2 regions of the Enterococcus sp. LJL120 genome follow, and region 2 is predicted to be linked to the other one. Evidence: predicted binding sites of a transcription regulator. Region 2 holds the regulator's gene; the other holds the start of a gene.
The links. Region 2 encodes LexA, which represses DNA repair genes until DNA is damaged. Its sites were predicted from a motif close to CNAACANNTGTTNG; they were not measured.
Positions count from the first base shown of each region.

Region 1 (7,170 bases), on a different contig from region 2:
ATTTCAATTGACTTAGAGTTCAATGAACAATTAAAGGGTATCAGCCGCATGGATTCTTTAAATCGGATTTTGGCTCATGGTGGCAAAGAAAATGAGTTTACTGAAGCGGAAAAAGCTGAACTAGCAGCAGAAAAAAATACCGAGTACGTTGCATTATTACAGGGCTTAACCGAAAAAGATTTATTGCCTGGAGTGGCTGAATTTTTAGCTGAGGCTCAAAAATTACAGGTGCCGAGTGCGATTGCTTCGGCTTCTAAAAATGCGCCATTTATTTTAGAAAAATTAGGCGTTGCCGCTGATTTTGTGGGCATCGTTGACCCAAACACTTTGAAAAAAGGCAAACCAGATCCAGAAATCTTTATCCGGGCGGCTGAAATTTTAAATATTCAGCCTGAAGAAGCGATTGGCTTTGAAGATGCTCCGGCTGGTATTGAAGGGATTAAAAAAGCCGGCATGTTTGCTGTCGGTGTGTTGGCTAGCGAACCTTTGGCAGGTGCAGATATTACTGTGCACCGTTTAGATGAATTATCAATTCCAGACTTGCTGAAAAAATAGGGAAAGGAGCTGCGGGGATGAATAAGTTCAATGAAATATTTTTAGACTTGGAAAAAAAGATTTTAGCCGGCGATTATCCCCCACAAAGCCTGCTCCCTAGTGAAAATCAGCTGATTAAAATCTATGGCGTCTCCCGTGAAACGATACGTAAGGCGCTGACCCTGCTAACCAACGCCGGTTATATTCAAAAAAAGCAGGGCAAGGGTTCGATTGTTTTAGATATGAATCGCTTTGATTTTCCAATTTCCGGTCTGACCAGCTTTAAAGAGCTGCAGGAAAGCCAACACATCCCCAATGAAACGATTGTCGTGGAATTAGGCGAGGTATTAGTTCGCCAAAAATTGGCAGATGTGACTGGCTGGCCCAAGGGAGCTGAGGCGTGGAAATTAATTCGCCAAAGAAAAATCGGCGGAGAAGCAGTTATTTTAGACCGGGATTTTCTTTTAAAAGAAGCAATCCCACAGTTGCCGAAGGAACGGGCGCAGGATTCAATTTATGAATATTTTGAAAATGAATTGAATTTGGACATTGCTTATGCCCAAAAAGAAATCACCGTTGAGCCTGCTAATGAAGAAATGCAGGAGCTGATGGATTTAGGTGAGGATACCCATGTGGTGATTGTCCGCAGTTTAGTTTTCTTAGAGGACACTCGCTGTTTTGAATATACCGAGTCGATTCACCGTTTAGATAAGTTTCGTTTTGTCGAATTTGCCAGACGCCGCAAGGGCTGAGCATATGGTTCGCAATTTTTTCTGATTGGCATTATGATAAGCCCATCTAAGGCTTCCAGAAAGAGATGATTAAAATGAAAAAAGAAGAATTAGACCAAGCGAAACTTAAAGAAGAACTATCAGATATTTCTTATGCAGTCACCCAAGAAAACGCAACGGAACGACCATTCACTGGTCAATATGATGACTTTTATGAAAAAGGCATCTACGTCGATATCGTCAGCGGTGAACCTCTATTTAGTTCAACCGATAAATACGATGCCGGTTGCGGCTGGCCGGCCTTCAGCAAGCCGATTGTCAAAAAAGGCGTCAAAGAAAAGGCTGACTTCACCCATGGTATGCATCGTGTAGAAGTCCGTAGCCAAGAAGGCGACTCCCATTTGGGTCACGTCTTTAATGATGGTCCAGTCGATCAAGGCGGTTTGCGCTATTGCATCAATTCCGCAGCTTTAAAATTTATTCCTGCTGACAAAATGGCGGCAGAAGGCTACGGCGAGTATTTAGATTTAGTTGGATAAGGTGTTAAACTGTCAGAGATACATTCTCTGACAGTTTTTTTGCAAAAATAGGTAATTTTCCTGCCTTGATAACCCACTCCAAACTAACTGCGTTTTATGCTACAATAAAAAGCGAACGTATGTACTAGCAAATGGAAATTTAGTTAGCAGTAGGAAGGACAAAATATGTACGAATATTTAAATGGTGTGGTGACGTATATCAGCCCACTGTATTTAGTTGTGGAAAATCAAGGAATCGGTTATCAGATTGCGATGGGTAATCCTTATCGTTATAGTAGTCAGCTGGATAATCAGGTGAAAATTTATCTGCACCAGGTTATTAGAGAGGATGCTCAGTTATTATATGGTTTTGAAAATCTGGAAGAAAAGCAGCTGTTTTTAAAATTGATTAGCGTCTCTGGGATTGGTCCGAAAAGTGCGCTGGCTATTTTAGCCAATGATAATCACAGTGGCTTGATTCAAGCGATTGAAGCTGACGACGTGACTTATCTGACGAAGTTTCCTGGGGTTGGTAAGAAAACCGCTCAGCAAATGATTTTAGATTTGAAGGGGAAGCTTGGAGAGTTAGTTGCTGATTTTCCGGTTGAAAAAATTCCGACAGCCGTTCATGCAGCCGATTCTGCTTTAACGGAGGCGTTGGAAGCTTTGGCCGCATTGGGCTATAGCGAAAAAGAGGTTAAGCGAGTAGCAAAATTATTGCCGGAGACTGCTGGACAAACCACTGACCAGTATCTACGGGAAGCTTTGAAATTACTTATGAAAAAATAAAAGGAAGGGAGCGGCATAGATGGATGAACGAATTGTATCGCCAAATACAAATGACAAAGAAGAAATCATTGAAAAATCTCTGCGGCCACAATTTTTAGCCCAGTATATCGGCCAAGATAAAGTAAAGCAGGAATTGACGATTTACATTGAAGCGGCGAAAAATCGCGAAGAGGCATTAGATCATGTGTTGCTGTATGGTCCGCCGGGATTAGGGAAAACTACGATGGCGATGGTGATTGCCAATGAAATGGCTGTTAATATTCGCACCACTAGCGGGCCGGCAATTGAACGCCCGGGAGATTTAATTGCAATTTTAAATGAATTACAGCCGGGGGATGTTTTATTTATCGATGAAATTCATCGTCTGCCTCGGGTTGCAGAAGAAATGCTTTATTCTGCGATGGAGGATTTTTATGTGGATATTATGGTTGGGCAAGGTACGACGGCTCACCCAGTGCATTTTCCGCTGCCACCGTTTACTTTAATCGGTGCGACCACACGGGCTGGCATGTTGTCAGCACCTTTGCGGGATCGCTTCGGAATTATTTGTCATATGGAATATTATGAAGATGCGGATTTAAAAGAAATTGTCCTGCGTTCGGCTGATATTTTTCAAACAGAAATTGTCGAAGAGGGCGCCTATGAAATTGCCCGCCGCTCCCGGGGCACCCCGCGGATTGCCAACCGTTTATTAAAACGAGTGCGGGACTTTGCTCAGGTGCAAGGTGACGGTGTTATTCATCGGAATATTGCTGATCAAGCACTGACCCTTCTACAAGTGGATCAAGCGGGCTTGGATTATGTTGACCAAAAATTATTGAAAACCATGATAGAATTATATGGCGGTGGTCCGGTGGGGCTAAGCACGTTGGCGGTGAATATCGGCGAGGAAATGGAAACCGTTGAAGATATGTACGAGCCCTTCTTGATTCAAAAAGGTTTTTTACGCCGCACGCCTCGAGGTCGAGTCGTAACGGATTTTGCTTATCTGCATTTTGGCTTGCAGGCCAATTCTTAAAACATAGGAGGCTTTATGGTGACTGCGACGAAACAAGACTTGGCCAAGGCATTATTAAAATTAGCCCAAGCAGAACCCTTTAAAAAAATCAGTGTCCAAAAATTGACTGAGGCTGCCGGGATTAACCGGCAAACCTTTTATTACCATTTTTCAGATAAGAATCAGCTGCTGCGCTGGGTCTATCAAGAGGACTCGCTGCATTTTTTAGATGCTGCTGAGGTGAATATTGATAATTGGGAAGAACAAGCCTTAAAGATGCTGACAGCGATGAACAGCAATCAAAATTTTTATCAGCATACGGTTAAAGATAATGCTGAGATTTTGGTGCAGGAATTTATCACCGTGATTCATCAGCTCTTTATTAAACTGTTTGAAAATATGGATGTCGAACATGAGCTGTCTGTTGAAGACAAGCAGTTTTATGCCCGGTTTTTCTCCTATGGCTGTTCCGGTATTTTGACCAGCTGGATTTTAGAAGGCTTTCAGGAAACGCCGTTAGAAATTTCTGTGCAGCTGTTTCGTTTGGCTAAGGATACTGAATTTTTCTCCTATCGGCTGTATGCCAAAGAACAATCTGATGAAAAGTGGGGGTCTATATGAAGGTAATTTTTGTCTGTCTCGGCAATATCTGCCGTTCACCAATGGCTGAGGCCGTTTTTCGCCAAAAGGTGGTAGAAGCGGGCTTAGAAGATAAAATTGAAATTGATTCAGCAGCTACCAGCAGCTGGGAGGCCGGTAACAGGCCTCATTCTGGCACGCAAAAGGAATTGCAAAAACACGGGATTGATTATTCAGGGATTGTCTCTCGTAAAATCACAGCCGCTGACTTTGCTGAGGCCGATTTTATCATCGGTATGGATGACATGAATTTGGCGGATTTGGCTGAGTTGAGTCAGCCAGAGTTTCAAGATAAAATCTTTGCGATGCTGAGTGTTGTTCCCGGAAAGGAAGGACAAGCGATTGCCGATCCTTATTATACTGGGAATTTCCAACTGACTTACCAATTAATTGAAGAAGCTAGTGAAAAGTGGTTGGAAAAAATCCAAAAACAATTATAAAAAGCGTTTTAATGGGGCTTTAACCCAAAAATAAATAGTGAATATTGAAAATATGCATTTTTTTTGGTAAAATATAAGAGTGTTGCCTTTGTTTAAGGAGGTTGTTTTGATGGCCAATAAAGAAAAACCGAAAAAGAAATTAGCCATGCTCTTGTCTAAAAGTAAGCTGAGCGCTTTTTTAGATGAGTCAGTCAGTCAAGCTGAACAAGAAGTAGCCCAGGAGAACATTGTGCGCCAATTACAATTGGCGGCCTCACAAAAAAGTACCGTGGTGCTGCGCTTGCAAGAGGATAACTCTGACATTTTTGAAACGGTCTCTGGGTGGGTGGCCAGCAAAACTGTCGGAAAAGAACATGTGATGTTAAAAGTTGCTGGCGATCAGCAGCAGATTCGGATGATTCCGATTCCCCATATCAAAAAAATCAGCATGCTCTCCCCAAATGGTGAGCGGCATAAAGCGTCAAAATGAAATAGGTAAATTGGTTAAAAAAAAGTGTTGCTAGAAGCTCTTTAAAAGAGACTTTCAGCAACACTTTTTTTGCCTAGAATGGATAAATTCTTCTTGGGTAACTTGCTTTTTACTTTCTAAAAAACTACTAAAAAACCGCCAAGCAAGGCTTTAGCAACCTGACTTGGCGGGAATTTTTTTGATTAGTTATTACTTAAATCCTCACCATTTGTAGCGATGACTTTTTGGTACCAGTCAAAGGATTTTTTCTTAGAGCGGTCCAGTGTGCCTTGGCCTTCATCATCTAAATCAACATAGACAAAGCCATAGCGTTTGCTCATTTCCCCTGTGGAAGCACTGACTAAGTCGATACAGCCCCAAGGAGTGTAGCCGATTAAATCAACGCCGTCTTCAATCGCTTCAGCCATGGCTGCGATATGACGTTGCAGGTAATCAATCCGGTAATCGTCAACGATTGAGCCGTCTGCTTCAATTTTATCATAAGCGCCTAAGCCATTTTCAACGATAAAACAAGGAACTTGATAGCGATTGTAGATTTCATTTAAGGCAATGCGCATGCCTTCAGGGTCAATTTGCCAACCCCAGTCGCTGGCTTCCAAGAAAGGATTTTTGACGCCGCCTAAAAGATTGCCGGCTACTTGAGCGTTGTCTTCAGAAACGATATCGACAACAGCTGACATGTAATAGCTAAAGCCAACATAATCAACAGTATGTTCTTTAATCAAAGCAAAGTCTTGATCTTCGACTTCTAAATCCGCCCATGTGATGCCGTGTTCTTTAAAGAAACGATTGGTGAAGGCTGAATATTTACCTCGGACTTGCACATCCGCACAGTAGAAGTTAAATTCTTGATTTTGTTTAATCGTTGCCATTTGGTTAATTGGATTTGAATCCATGCTGTAAGTAGTTGCGTAGATAATCATACAGCCGATTTGCAAATCAGGATTTAATTCATGGCCAATTTTGACCGCTTTGGCACTGGCAACAAATTGATTGTGCCAGCCTTGGATGATGCTCTTGAAATCTTTGGCGCCGGTTTTATTAATCAAGCCTTGGCTTAAAACAGGAGCGTGGAAGGAAGAATTGATTTCATTGAAGGTCATCCAGTATTTTACTTTGCTGTGGAAACGAGTTAAAACAGTGTTAGCATATCTTTCGTAAAAATCAATCAATTGGCGATTTTTCCAGCCGCCGTAAGTCGTCGCTAAGTTTAAAGGCATTTCATAATGGGAAATTGTGATAACCGGTTCGATATTGTATTTCAAGCATTCATCGATTAATTCATCGTAAAATTTCAAACCTGCTTCGTTAGGCTCCATTTCATCCCCTTGAGGGAAAATTCGTGACCAAGCGATAGAGAAACGGTAGCATTTGAAGCCCATTTCTGCAAACAAAGCGATATCTTCTTTAAAACGATCATAGTGGTCAATACCCCGGTGGTTGGGATAAGTATATTTGCTTTCGTCGATACTCCAGTCAAAGTCGTCGCTGGCTAAGATGGCTAAACGCTCTTTGCCTCCAGGCATTGCGTCAGCAACAGATAAGCCTTTGCCGTCGCGGTCAAACGCGCCTTCTAATTGATTGGCAGCCGTTGCGCCGCCCCATAGGAAATTCTCTGGAAATTTTGACATTGATTGACACTCCAATTCTTTATATTTATTTTACTGTAAACAGTAATTGGTCCCCAAAATCGATATCGCCGGTGGTTTTAGATTGGACAACATCTAAATAATCCGCCGAGTTTGTGACTATCACCATTGTAACAGTATTTAAGCCACTTTCGGAAATTTTATCTTGATCAAAAGTCACTAATAAATCGCCAGCTTCAACATGGTCGCCGACTTTAACGGCTGCCTCAAAGTATTTGCCGCCAAGGGTTACAGTATCAATCCCAACGTGAATTAAAATTTCAGCGCCATCATCAGCAACAATTCCAATGGCATGTTTAGAATCAGGTAACACGGTAATTTCACCGGCAACTGGTGCAACAACTTTGCCTTCGCTAGGTTCAATCGCAATTCCCTTACCCATAATCCCAGATGAAAAAGTTTGA
Region 1 is NZ_JBTXLV010000005.1:164,528-171,697, reverse strand. It holds gene pgmB (beta-phosphoglucomutase) at 1-555, shown strand, start outside; gene treR (trehalose operon repressor) at 573-1,286, shown strand; gene msrB (peptide-methionine (R)-S-oxide reductase MsrB) at 1,361-1,804, shown strand; gene ruvA (Holliday junction branch migration protein RuvA) at 1,970-2,572, shown strand; gene ruvB (Holliday junction branch migration DNA helicase RuvB) at 2,592-3,590, shown strand; gene ACYSNU_RS09915 (TetR/AcrR family transcriptional regulator) at 3,606-4,190, shown strand; gene ACYSNU_RS09910 (low molecular weight protein-tyrosine-phosphatase) at 4,187-4,648, shown strand; gene ACYSNU_RS09905 (hypothetical protein) at 4,758-5,117, shown strand; gene ACYSNU_RS09900 (glycoside hydrolase family 1 protein) at 5,300-6,748, opposite strand; gene ACYSNU_RS09895 (beta-glucoside-specific PTS transporter subunit IIABC) at 6,774-7,170, opposite strand, start outside.
Region 1: a site for LexA is predicted at 1,917-1,930, ahead of ruvA (Holliday junction branch migration protein RuvA). Genes of this name have one in related genera too.

Region 2 (10,316 bases):
TTTAATTCTTTATATAACAAATCCGTTGAAAATGCCCGTAGCCCGCGAGTCGTTTGCTTGGCCTTGCCGACTTCTCTCGCTTGAGAAGAGATTAGGCGAAAGAGGAGCGCTTGTTCGTTGACCAAAAGCTCTTGGCGTTTCGGTTTCTTGGCAACGGTAAAATAGCCCGGCAGATTTTGCTCGTCTTTAATAGCGTATTGGTGATAAACCAAGACGCCAATTTCTAAAGGGATTTCCGCTTCAACTTTTTCGTATAGGGCTTTTGGCAAAACAAAATAATTGTAATGGCCGATAAAAGATAATTTTGCTTTTGAACGAAAGTCAGCTTTCGAGACCTTCAGCTCATAACAACGCCATTCAAATTGATTGTCCAAAAGTAACCGACAGCTCAAAGTATCGACAATCCCTTGATCTTCTGGCATCGTCACTTCCTCGACAACAATATCGCCATTTTCCCGACAATAGCGGTACAAGACTTCTTCCATTTCGATTGTTAAAGGTGTTTTCATAGGCTTCCTCACAAAAATTTTATTGCGTGACTCGTATTAACTATAAAACATACGTTCCCTTTTTTAAAGGGGACTTTATAAATTTTTATTTTTTTGGCTATTCTTTTTAGGGAAGCCTCTGCTATAATACCTAGGTTAGGAGTGACGACGTGAAAGCAGCGAAATTTCAATGGCAACTACCTGAAAGAGAAACTTTACCAACAGAATATGAAGAATGGTTGAGTGCTCATCAACTCTCGCCGTTTCTAGGAAAAATTCTTTGGCAAAGAGGTTATCAAACAGTAGCGGATTTAGAAAGTTATTTTGATAACGACTTAAATAATTTACCTGATCCCTATCTTTTTTTTGAGATGGAAAAGGGTGTGGAACGAATTAAAGCCGCCGTTTTATCCGGCGAAAAAATTATGATTTACGGCGATTATGACGCAGATGGCATCACCAGCACGACTGTCATGAAGGAAACCCTAGAGCTGTTGGGAGCCGACGTCAATTATTTTCTGCCAAATCGTTTTAAAGAAGGCTATGGCCCCAATTTAGCTAAGTATCAAGAATTTGTGGCGGAGGGCTACCAATTATTAATTACAGTTGATAATGGTGTTTCTGGCATGGAGGCTATTACTTATGCCCAAGAAAATGGTTTAGATGTGGTTGTCACCGATCATCACGAACTACCGGCTGAATTACCGCCGGCTTATGCAATTATCCATCCACGGCATCCTGAGGGCAATTATCCCTTTAAAGATTTAGCAGGTGTTGGCGTTGCCTTTAAAGTTGCCACCGCTTTATTAGAAGAGGTGCCCGCTGAATTTTTAGATTTAGTGGCGATTGGAACTATCGCCGATTTAGTTTCATTAACCGGTGAAAATCGGCTCTTGGTCATGGCTGGCTTAAAAGCTATTCAACAAACCGAACGGATTGGGCTGAGTGCCTTAATTCGTAAAAGTGGTATTGAAATCAGCAATTTTTCCGAAGGGGATATTGGTTTTGGCATCGGTCCGCGGTTGAATGCGATTGGTCGCTTAGGTGATGCTTCCCCCGGCGTTGAATTGATGTCAACCTTTGACGAAGAAGAAGCTGAGGAGCTGGCAGATTTTTTAGAGGAAAAAAATAATCAGCGAAAAACAATCGTTGAAGAAATGACAGCGGAAGCTTTGGCTGCAGTCGACCCGGTAAATGAAATTCAATTGATTGCGCAAGCCGGTTGGCAAGAAGGGGTTTTAGGGATTGTCGCCGGTAAAATTTTACAAACCACCGGCAAACCGGCAATCTTATTAACGTTAAAAGAAGACGGTACGGCAAAAGGTTCAGGCCGCAGTGTCGCCCAATTAAATATGTTTGCCATGCTAGATAGCATGCGGGAATTGTTCACTCATTTTGGTGGTCATCATGCGGCGGTGGGGCTGACCTTGCCGGCAGAAAATCTTGGCGAATTACAGGAGCAAATGAATGACTATATTCGTTCCAATAATATTGATTTAACGCAGGGAGGTCCGCTGCAAATTGATGAAATTTTGCAGCCTGAAGCCGCGACGATTGCCTTAATTAATGAATTAAACACTTTGGCTCCCTTTGGAACGGATAATCCAATTCCGACATTTTTGTTCAAAGATGTTTTGCCGCAAAATGTTAAAGTGATTGGTGCTAATCAGCAGCATTTAAAGTTTGCGATTGGGGAGGCTGGCGATTTAGATGTCTTGGCCTTTAGTTTTGGTCCGGAAGCTAATGAATTTAGCGGACCAATTGATGTGGCCGGCCAACTGAATATCAATGAGTGGAACGGCCGTAAAAAACCTCAGGTGATGCTGCAGGATTATCAAAATGAGGCATTGCAATTCTTTGACTGGCGCAATAAATATCGGTGGCAGGAAGTGCTGGCTACTGAGAGCACTCTGATTTTGGCCTTTCAAGAGGCCAGTCTGAAAATTTTACCTGAAGCGATGAAAAATGCCGCTACCGTCTACAATAATTTACCAGACATTCAAGAGCTAATTGCAAAAAATCATTATCAACAGCTAGCTTTAGTAGATGTGCCAAAGGATTTGACCTGTATTAAAGAGATTTTAGCTGCCGGCAGTTTTTCTAGAATTTATTTTTATGGCTATTCTCCAGACGAAGCCTATTTGAATGGCATGGGCAGTCGGGAACAATTTGCGCGCCTGTTTAAGTTAGTTCAACAGCAGGAAAAAATCGATGTCCGCTTTAAGCTAGACCAGCTGGTCAATTATTTAAAAATTCCTAAATCCCTCTTAGTTTTTATGATTCAAGTGCTTTCTGAGCTGAAATTTGTTACAATAGAAAACGGTGTTTTATCAAAAGTAGTGGTAACCGAAAATCAGCCTTTAACAGCTAGTCAATTGTATCAAGACCGTTTGCAGCGCATTAAAAATGAAGAATTTTTACTGTTGACGGACAGTGAGGGTCTGAGAAAATGGTTGCTGGCTTAAAAATGCTGAACGTGTTATCAAAATTTTGATAAAAAGAGTTTAGATTGCTCCTAAACAGTGAGCAGACAATGAAAGGAACCAGAAACAAAATGAACTTAAAAGATTATATTGCAAGTATTCCCGATTATCCTTCTGAAGGTATTGTCTTTAGAGATATTTCACCATTGATGGCAGATGGGGCGGCCTACCGTGAAGCTACCAACCAGATTGTCAATTATGCGCAGGAAAAACAAATTGATATGGTGGTTGGGCCAGAAGCACGGGGCTTTATTGTTGGCTGTCCGGTGGCTTATGAACTCGGCGTTGGTTTTGCACCTGTCAGAAAAAAAGGGAAATTACCCCGTAAAACGATTGAAGTTTCTTACGAAAAGGAATATGGTTCAGATATTTTGACCCTTCATGAGGATGCGATTAAACCAGGCCAACGGGTGTTGATCTGTGATGATTTATTAGCAACCGGGGGCACGATTAAAGCTACCACTGATTTAGTTGAACAATTAGGCGGCGAAGTTGTCGGCTGTGCCTTTTTGATTGAATTGATGGACTTAAAGGGCCGTGATTTGATTCAACAATATGATATTTTAACTTTGATGGAATACTAATTTTTAAAGACTGTAGGATCATAGGAAGCAGAGAAATTTTATTTTGCTCTTCAAAAGGCACGTTATTGGTGATGTCTTGCTGATGTTAGACAACTCAAGCTGAGCAAAAGCAGAAGATTTCTAAGCAAAGGTTCTCCAGTCTTTTTATTTGTTCTCGTCATACTTTCTTATAAGAAAATTCATATTTAGCCAATTTTTTTAAGGTATCGTTAAATAGATAAATTATGATGAAAATAAATGGATTTTTTCATGAAAGAGTTTTATGATGAAGTGAATACGGAAAAGAAAGTATGGAGGCTGTTATGAAGAAGAAACTAGCAACAATTTTTCCATTGTCTCGTGGAAAGTACATTATCTTATTGGCTGGATTGCTGTGGCTTAAATCAATTTTTGCATATCTCGTGGACTTTAAACTCAGTTATGATGAAGTGTATCAATATTTAATCCTCTTAGTAAATCCCCTTGGATCGATTGTTTTATTACTAGGATTAACCCTCTTTATTAAACGCAAGTCGGCCTTTGCCATCACCAGCATGGTGGTTTATACCTTGATGAATGCGTTGATTGTCTTTAATGTATTGTACTTTAGAGAGTATACGGATTTTATAACGATTAATACGGTTCTAGGCTTTGGCAAAGTTGCCAGTGGGTTAGGGGAGAGTGCTCTACAGCTATTTCGCCCTTATGACCTGATTTATTTAGCCGATTATGTTATTTTGATTATCTTGTTTATCCGCAAAAAAGTGGACTTCAGTGAAGTGCGTTTGCCAAAACGCAAAGCAGTTGCTAGCTTGGCTTTGTCGGCCATCTTGTTGAGTGTCAATTTATTTACAGCAGAAATCTTCCGCCCAGGCTTATTGACTAGAACTTTTTCTAGAGAATATATTGTGAAGTTTTTAGGACTGAATGCTTTTGTTGTTTATGACGGAGTAGAGACTTATAATACCAACCAAGTGCGGGCCGAAGCTAGTGCAACTGACTTGGATTCAGTTGAAGAATATGTCAGCGATCATTATGCCGCACCTGACACAGAAATGTTTGGCACCGCTGAAGGTAAAAATGTGATTGTGATTCATTTAGAAAGCTTCCAACAATTTCTGATTGATTACAGTTTGGTGGATGAAGATGGCGTCGCTCATGAGGTGACCCCTTTCTTAAATAGTTTATATCACAGCAATAGCACCTATAGCTTTAGTAATTTCTTTAATCAAGTTAGTGCTGGGCGGACAAGTGATGCGGAAACACTGATGGAAAATTCACTGTTTGGTTTAAGCGAAGGCTCGCTCTTTACTAAATTGGGGAGTGAAAATACTTTCCAAGCAGCTCCGGCAATCTTAGATCAGACGCAAGGTTATACATCGGCTGTGTTCCATGGAAATTCCGGAAGCTTTTGGAATCGTAACGAAACCTATAAACAATTTGGTTATGATTATTTCTTTGATTCTTCTTATTATGATGTGACGGATGAAAATTCTTTCCAATATGGTTTGATGGATAAGCCATTTTTAAGCCAGTCGATTCAATATTTGGAGCATTTGCAACAACCGTTTTATGCGAAGTTCATCACCGTTTCTAATCACTATCCTTATAATAATTTAACTGGTGATGACGTTGGCTTCCCGTTAGCGACTACTTCTGATGATACAATCAACGGTTACTTTGCAACAGCAAATTATCTTGATTCAGCGATTGAAGAATTTTTCAATTATTTAAAAGAATCAGGCTTGTATGACAATTCGATTATTGTTTTATATGGCGACCACTATGGTATCTCAAACTCCCGTAATACCGATCTTGCGCCATTACTTGGTCAAGACAGTGCCACATGGGATGATTTTGATAACACACAAATGCAACGGGTACCCTATATGATTCATGTTCCTGGTGCAACGGATGGTTATGTAAATGACACATACGGTGGCGAAGTAGATGCCTTACCAACACTTCTGCATTTGTTAGGTGTGGATACTTCCAGCTATCTGCAACTAGGACAAGATTTGTTCTCTGCAGACAATCAACAATTAGTCGCCTTTAGAAATGGGAACTTTATTACACCGGATTATACTTATGTTAACGAAACAATTTATGATAATACTACTGGCTTAGCCATTGAAGAGCCTTCTGAAGAGCTCCTTGCACAAATCGAAACGTGGAAGGAAGAAGTCAATTTACAATTGACGACTTCTGATGAGATTAATAACGGTGATTTACTACGCTTCTACACGGATAGTGGCCTAACTGCAGTTGATTCTTCTGATTACAATTATCTAAACCAAACTCAGCAATTAAGCGACATTGAAGCGGAGTTGGGGGATGCATCAACCAGCTTGTACAGTCAAAACAATGACATTTCCACCGTTGATTTATTCAAAATTGAATCTTACCAAGAAGAAGCGACTGGTACTAGCACGACTAATTCGACTGCTGAGACCAGTAATTAAATTAGTTTAACATTTAAAACAGGAACTGAATTCACTAAATTAAAGTGAGTTCGGTTCCTGTTTTTTTTCGTGAAAAATAAAAAACCAAACCAATCGGAAAAAATTCCTCAATGGTTTGGTTTCTAGTTTGTGTGCTTAAAGATTAATTATTCATTGCTGCTTCAGCTGCTTCGATAATTGCTGATAAGTAACCAGCAGAATCAGAGAAGGTAGCACCAGTGACAACATCCGCTGGGCTGTCGTCTTCACTTAAACCTTCTAATTCAGTAACTGCTGCTTTTAGTTCATCAATTGTTTTGCCTTTAGCAAATTCATCAATTGCTTCAACGTTTTCCATCCAAGTTTGAGTTGCGCCACCGCTTGAAGCCATCATTTCAGAATAAGCTTCGTTGTTTGCAAATTTAGAAGCTAAAACTTGACCATCTGCAACACCTTCGCCAAAAGTAGCGTCAGAGTTTGGTACGCCGCCGTAAGAAGCAGGATCTGAATATTGGAATTCATCGACAAAGGTATTGGCAACAACATCGCCATCCATCGCAACAGTTACCACTGCAAATGAACGATCTCCGTGAGGTGCAGCCAGAACCATTGCTTCACTTAAATCAGTATTGCTAGTTTCAATTCCTGTTGAAACCATACCTTTAGTTGCTGTGTCGACAATTGCTTGCAAGTAACCCGCTGTATCGGCAAAGGTTGCGCCCGTTACAACATCAGCTACTTCGCTGCCGCCAGTTAATTCATCAATTGATGTTTGAATTTCTGCTGCTGTTTTACCAGCTACGAAATCGGTGATGGCTTCCATGTTGTCTTTCCAAGTTAAAGTAGCACCAGACTCAGCCATCATTTCAGAATAGGCTTCGTTGTTTTCTTCTTTACCAGCTAAAATAGTTCCTTCTGGATAAGATTCACCAAAAGTTGCATCTGAGTTAGGCACGCCAGTCCAAGTACCAGAGCCGTCGTCTTCAATATATTGGAACTCATCCATGCGGGCGGAGATAATTGTGTCGCCATCCATTGTTACGTTTGTAATGGCAAAGGCGCGATCTCCGTGGGGTGCAGTATACAATTGACGCATGTAAATTGTACCCGCTGCTGGAATTTCTTGTGTTTCACCAATTTCTGAACCATCAGAAATCCAGATAGTTCCGGCTTCGCTTTCGCTAGCACCAGATGTAGCATCGCTAGAAGCTTCAGTTGCTTCCTTGCTTGATGCGGTTGTTGATTCTACGGTTGAAGAAGCACTAGTTGAATATTCCAACGTGTCTTCGTCTGCCTGACAAGCTGCTAGTGTCAGCACAGAAAATAAAGTAATGCTAGTTAATAGCACTTTTTTCATAATGATACCCCCAAAAATAAAATAGAATAAAAAAAATATTATGCTAGTTAATTATATCACAAAATAACAAAAGACCAAGCTTAAAATGTGTTAGCTTTGATTAGTCTTTTCTAATTTTTTTCTAGCTAAATCATGAGAATTTCTTTTAGAAAGTATTTTTTGAAGGAGAGAGAAATAACAGGCTTTGAAAATCAAAAAAGTCTGCAACTGCAGACTTTTTCAAAAATATTTTAGAGAATCCTTACTGATAGTAATGGGGATAATACTCATCTTTTTTTGCTTGTTTACGTTTTTGTGCACGATATTTTTTTTCATCCCACAAAATAAACCAGATAATAAACAACGGAGCTACTATTAAAATGGCATTTTCCATACCAAGATTACCGACGAACATTCCAACAACTAAAATCAACAAGACTAACCCAAAGCGACGAATTGCAATCATGTTATTCACCTCATTTTTAATATACGAACAAATGTTTGTATTTGTATTATACGAACTTTTGTTCGATTTGTAAAGAAAAAAATAAAGCCATTTTTAAATGACTTTATTTTGCCTTCTAATAGATATGATCGCGATACAGGCTGACAACTTTTCCTAAGATGGCAACATCAGCTAAAATGATTGGAGCCAATTTATCATTTTCTGGTTGTAGTCTGATATGATCGGTTTCTTTAAAAAATCTTTTACAGGTCGCTTCATCTTCATCAGTCATTGCAATGACAATGTCGCCGTTTTGTGCGGTGCTTTGCTTGCGGACAATCACAAAATCGCCATCAAAAATACCCGCATTAATCATCGACTCACCACGAATCGTCAACATAAACAACGAACCTTCTTCATTTGATAAATTCGGTGGAATCGGGAAGAAATCGGTCGCTTCTTCGACTGCTAAAATCGGCTCGCCGGCAGTTACAATCCCCAGCATTGGGATGGTCTCACTGCGAATGCCTAATTTTTCCAGTCCTCGCTGCGTTAATTCAATCGCCCGTGGTTTTGTTGGGTCACGCTGCAATAAACCTTTTTTTTCTAGTCGTGATAAATGACCATGGACAGTTGATGTCGAGGAGAGGTTAACCGCCTCGCCAATTTCCCGGACCGTTGGCGGGTATCCTTTAGCTGTGACACGATCATGAATATATTGCAGGACTTCTAACTGGCGACTCTCTGTTCGCTTAGCCATTGTCGCACCTTCTTTCTATAATAACCAAAGTTTACCATAGCTTTTTAGCTAAATCAAACGTTTGTTCGCTATTTTGTCATTAGCAAAATAATTGCTTGGCTTTCAGTTGTAAATCTTTAGAGTTTTTACTATGATAAACAAAGAGAGGAGCTGGTAATATGCTTTCAGAAGAAAAAATTAATCGAATTAACGAATTGGCTCGCAAGAAAAAAGCTGAAGGGCTGAATGAAGCCGAATCAAAAGAACAAAAAAATTTGCGGGAAGAGTACCTAAAAGCTTTTCGTTCTGGCATGAAACATCATATAGAAGGAATGAAAGTCGTCGATCCTGAGGGAACTGATGTCACTCCGGAAAAATTGAAACAGATTCAAAAAGAAAAGGGTCTGCACAATCGCTGATTAATTTCAGTAAAAAAAACTAAAAAAAGTTTGCTTGATAAAATAGAATCGGTTACAATAAAAATAGAATAAAAGTAAAATAAACCAAAACCAAAAAACGGAGGGATTCTTTTGTTTGATACAATCGACCAACTAGGTGTAAATGCAATTCGTACTTTGAGTATTGACGCAATCCAAAAAGCTAATTCAGGACATCCAGGTTTACCAATGGGAGCTGCCCCAATGGCTTATACATTGTGGACCAAACATTTAAAAATTAATCCAGCAACTTCAACAAACTGGGTAGATCGCGATCGTTTTGTCTTGTCTGCCGGTCATGGCTCTGCAATGTTGTACAGCTTATTGCACCTTGCCGGTTATAAAGTTTCGATTGATGATTTGAAAAATTTCCGTCAATGGAATAGCTTAACGCCAGGACATCCAGAAATTCATCATACAGATGGCGTTGAAGTGACAACGGGTCCTTTAGGGCAAGGAATTGCAATGTCCGTTGGGATGGCAATGGCAGAAGCTCATTTGGGAGCTACTTACAACCGAGAAAGTTTTAACGTGATGGATCATTACACATTTGCATTGTGTGGCGATGGGGACTTGATGGAGGGCGTGTCTCAAGAAGCAAGTTCTTTAGCAGGTCATTTAAAACTTGGTAAATTAGTTGTCTTGTATGATTCAAATGATATTTCTCTTGATGGTCCAACCAGCAAAGCCTTTACTGAAAGTGTTAAAGGTCGTTATGAAGCTTACGGTTGGCAATATATTCGTGTAGAAAATGGCAATGATTTAGATGCTATCAACAAAGCGATTGAAGAAGCGAAGGCTGAAACAGATAAGCCTACTTTAATCGAAGTCAAAACAATTATTGGTTTTGGTTCACCAAAAGAAGGCACCTCTGCTGTTCACGGTGCGCCTTTAGGTCAAGAAGGCATTGACATGGCTAAAACAGTTTACGGTTGGGATGCACCCGCATTCACAGTTCCTGATGAAGTAACTGCTCGTTACCAAGAAGCGATTGGCGACCGGGGAGCTAAAGCGGAAGCTGAATGGGATGAAATGTTTAAAAATTACAAACATGCTTACCCAGATTTAGCAGCGCAATTTGAAGCAGCTTTTGCCGGTCAATATCCTGAAAATTGGGAAGCTGCATTACCAAGCTATGAAGTTGGCACAAGTCAAGCCAGCCGCGTTTCCAGCAAAGAAATTATCCAAGCAATTTCAAAAGAAGTGCCAAGTTTCTGGGGTGGTTCTGCTGATTTATCTGCTTCTAACAACACGATGGTCGCAGCTGAAAAAGAATTTCAACCTGGCCAATACGAAGGCCGCAACATTTGGTTTGGTGTGCGGGAATTTGCGATGGCAGCAGCTATGAACGGAATTCAAGTCCACGGTGGTACCAAAGTTTACG
Region 2 is NZ_JBTXLV010000004.1:134,426-144,741, reverse strand. It holds gene ACYSNU_RS08160 (hypothetical protein) at 1-509, opposite strand, end outside; gene recJ (single-stranded-DNA-specific exonuclease RecJ) at 659-2,953, shown strand; gene ACYSNU_RS08150 (adenine phosphoribosyltransferase) at 3,043-3,555, shown strand; gene ACYSNU_RS08145 (LTA synthase family protein) at 3,858-5,996, shown strand; gene ACYSNU_RS08140 (peptidoglycan-binding protein) at 6,139-7,332, opposite strand; gene ACYSNU_RS08135 (hypothetical protein) at 7,574-7,777, opposite strand; gene lexA (transcriptional repressor LexA) at 7,893-8,516, opposite strand; gene ACYSNU_RS08125 (DUF896 family protein) at 8,675-8,914, shown strand; gene tkt (transketolase) at 9,026-10,316, shown strand, end outside.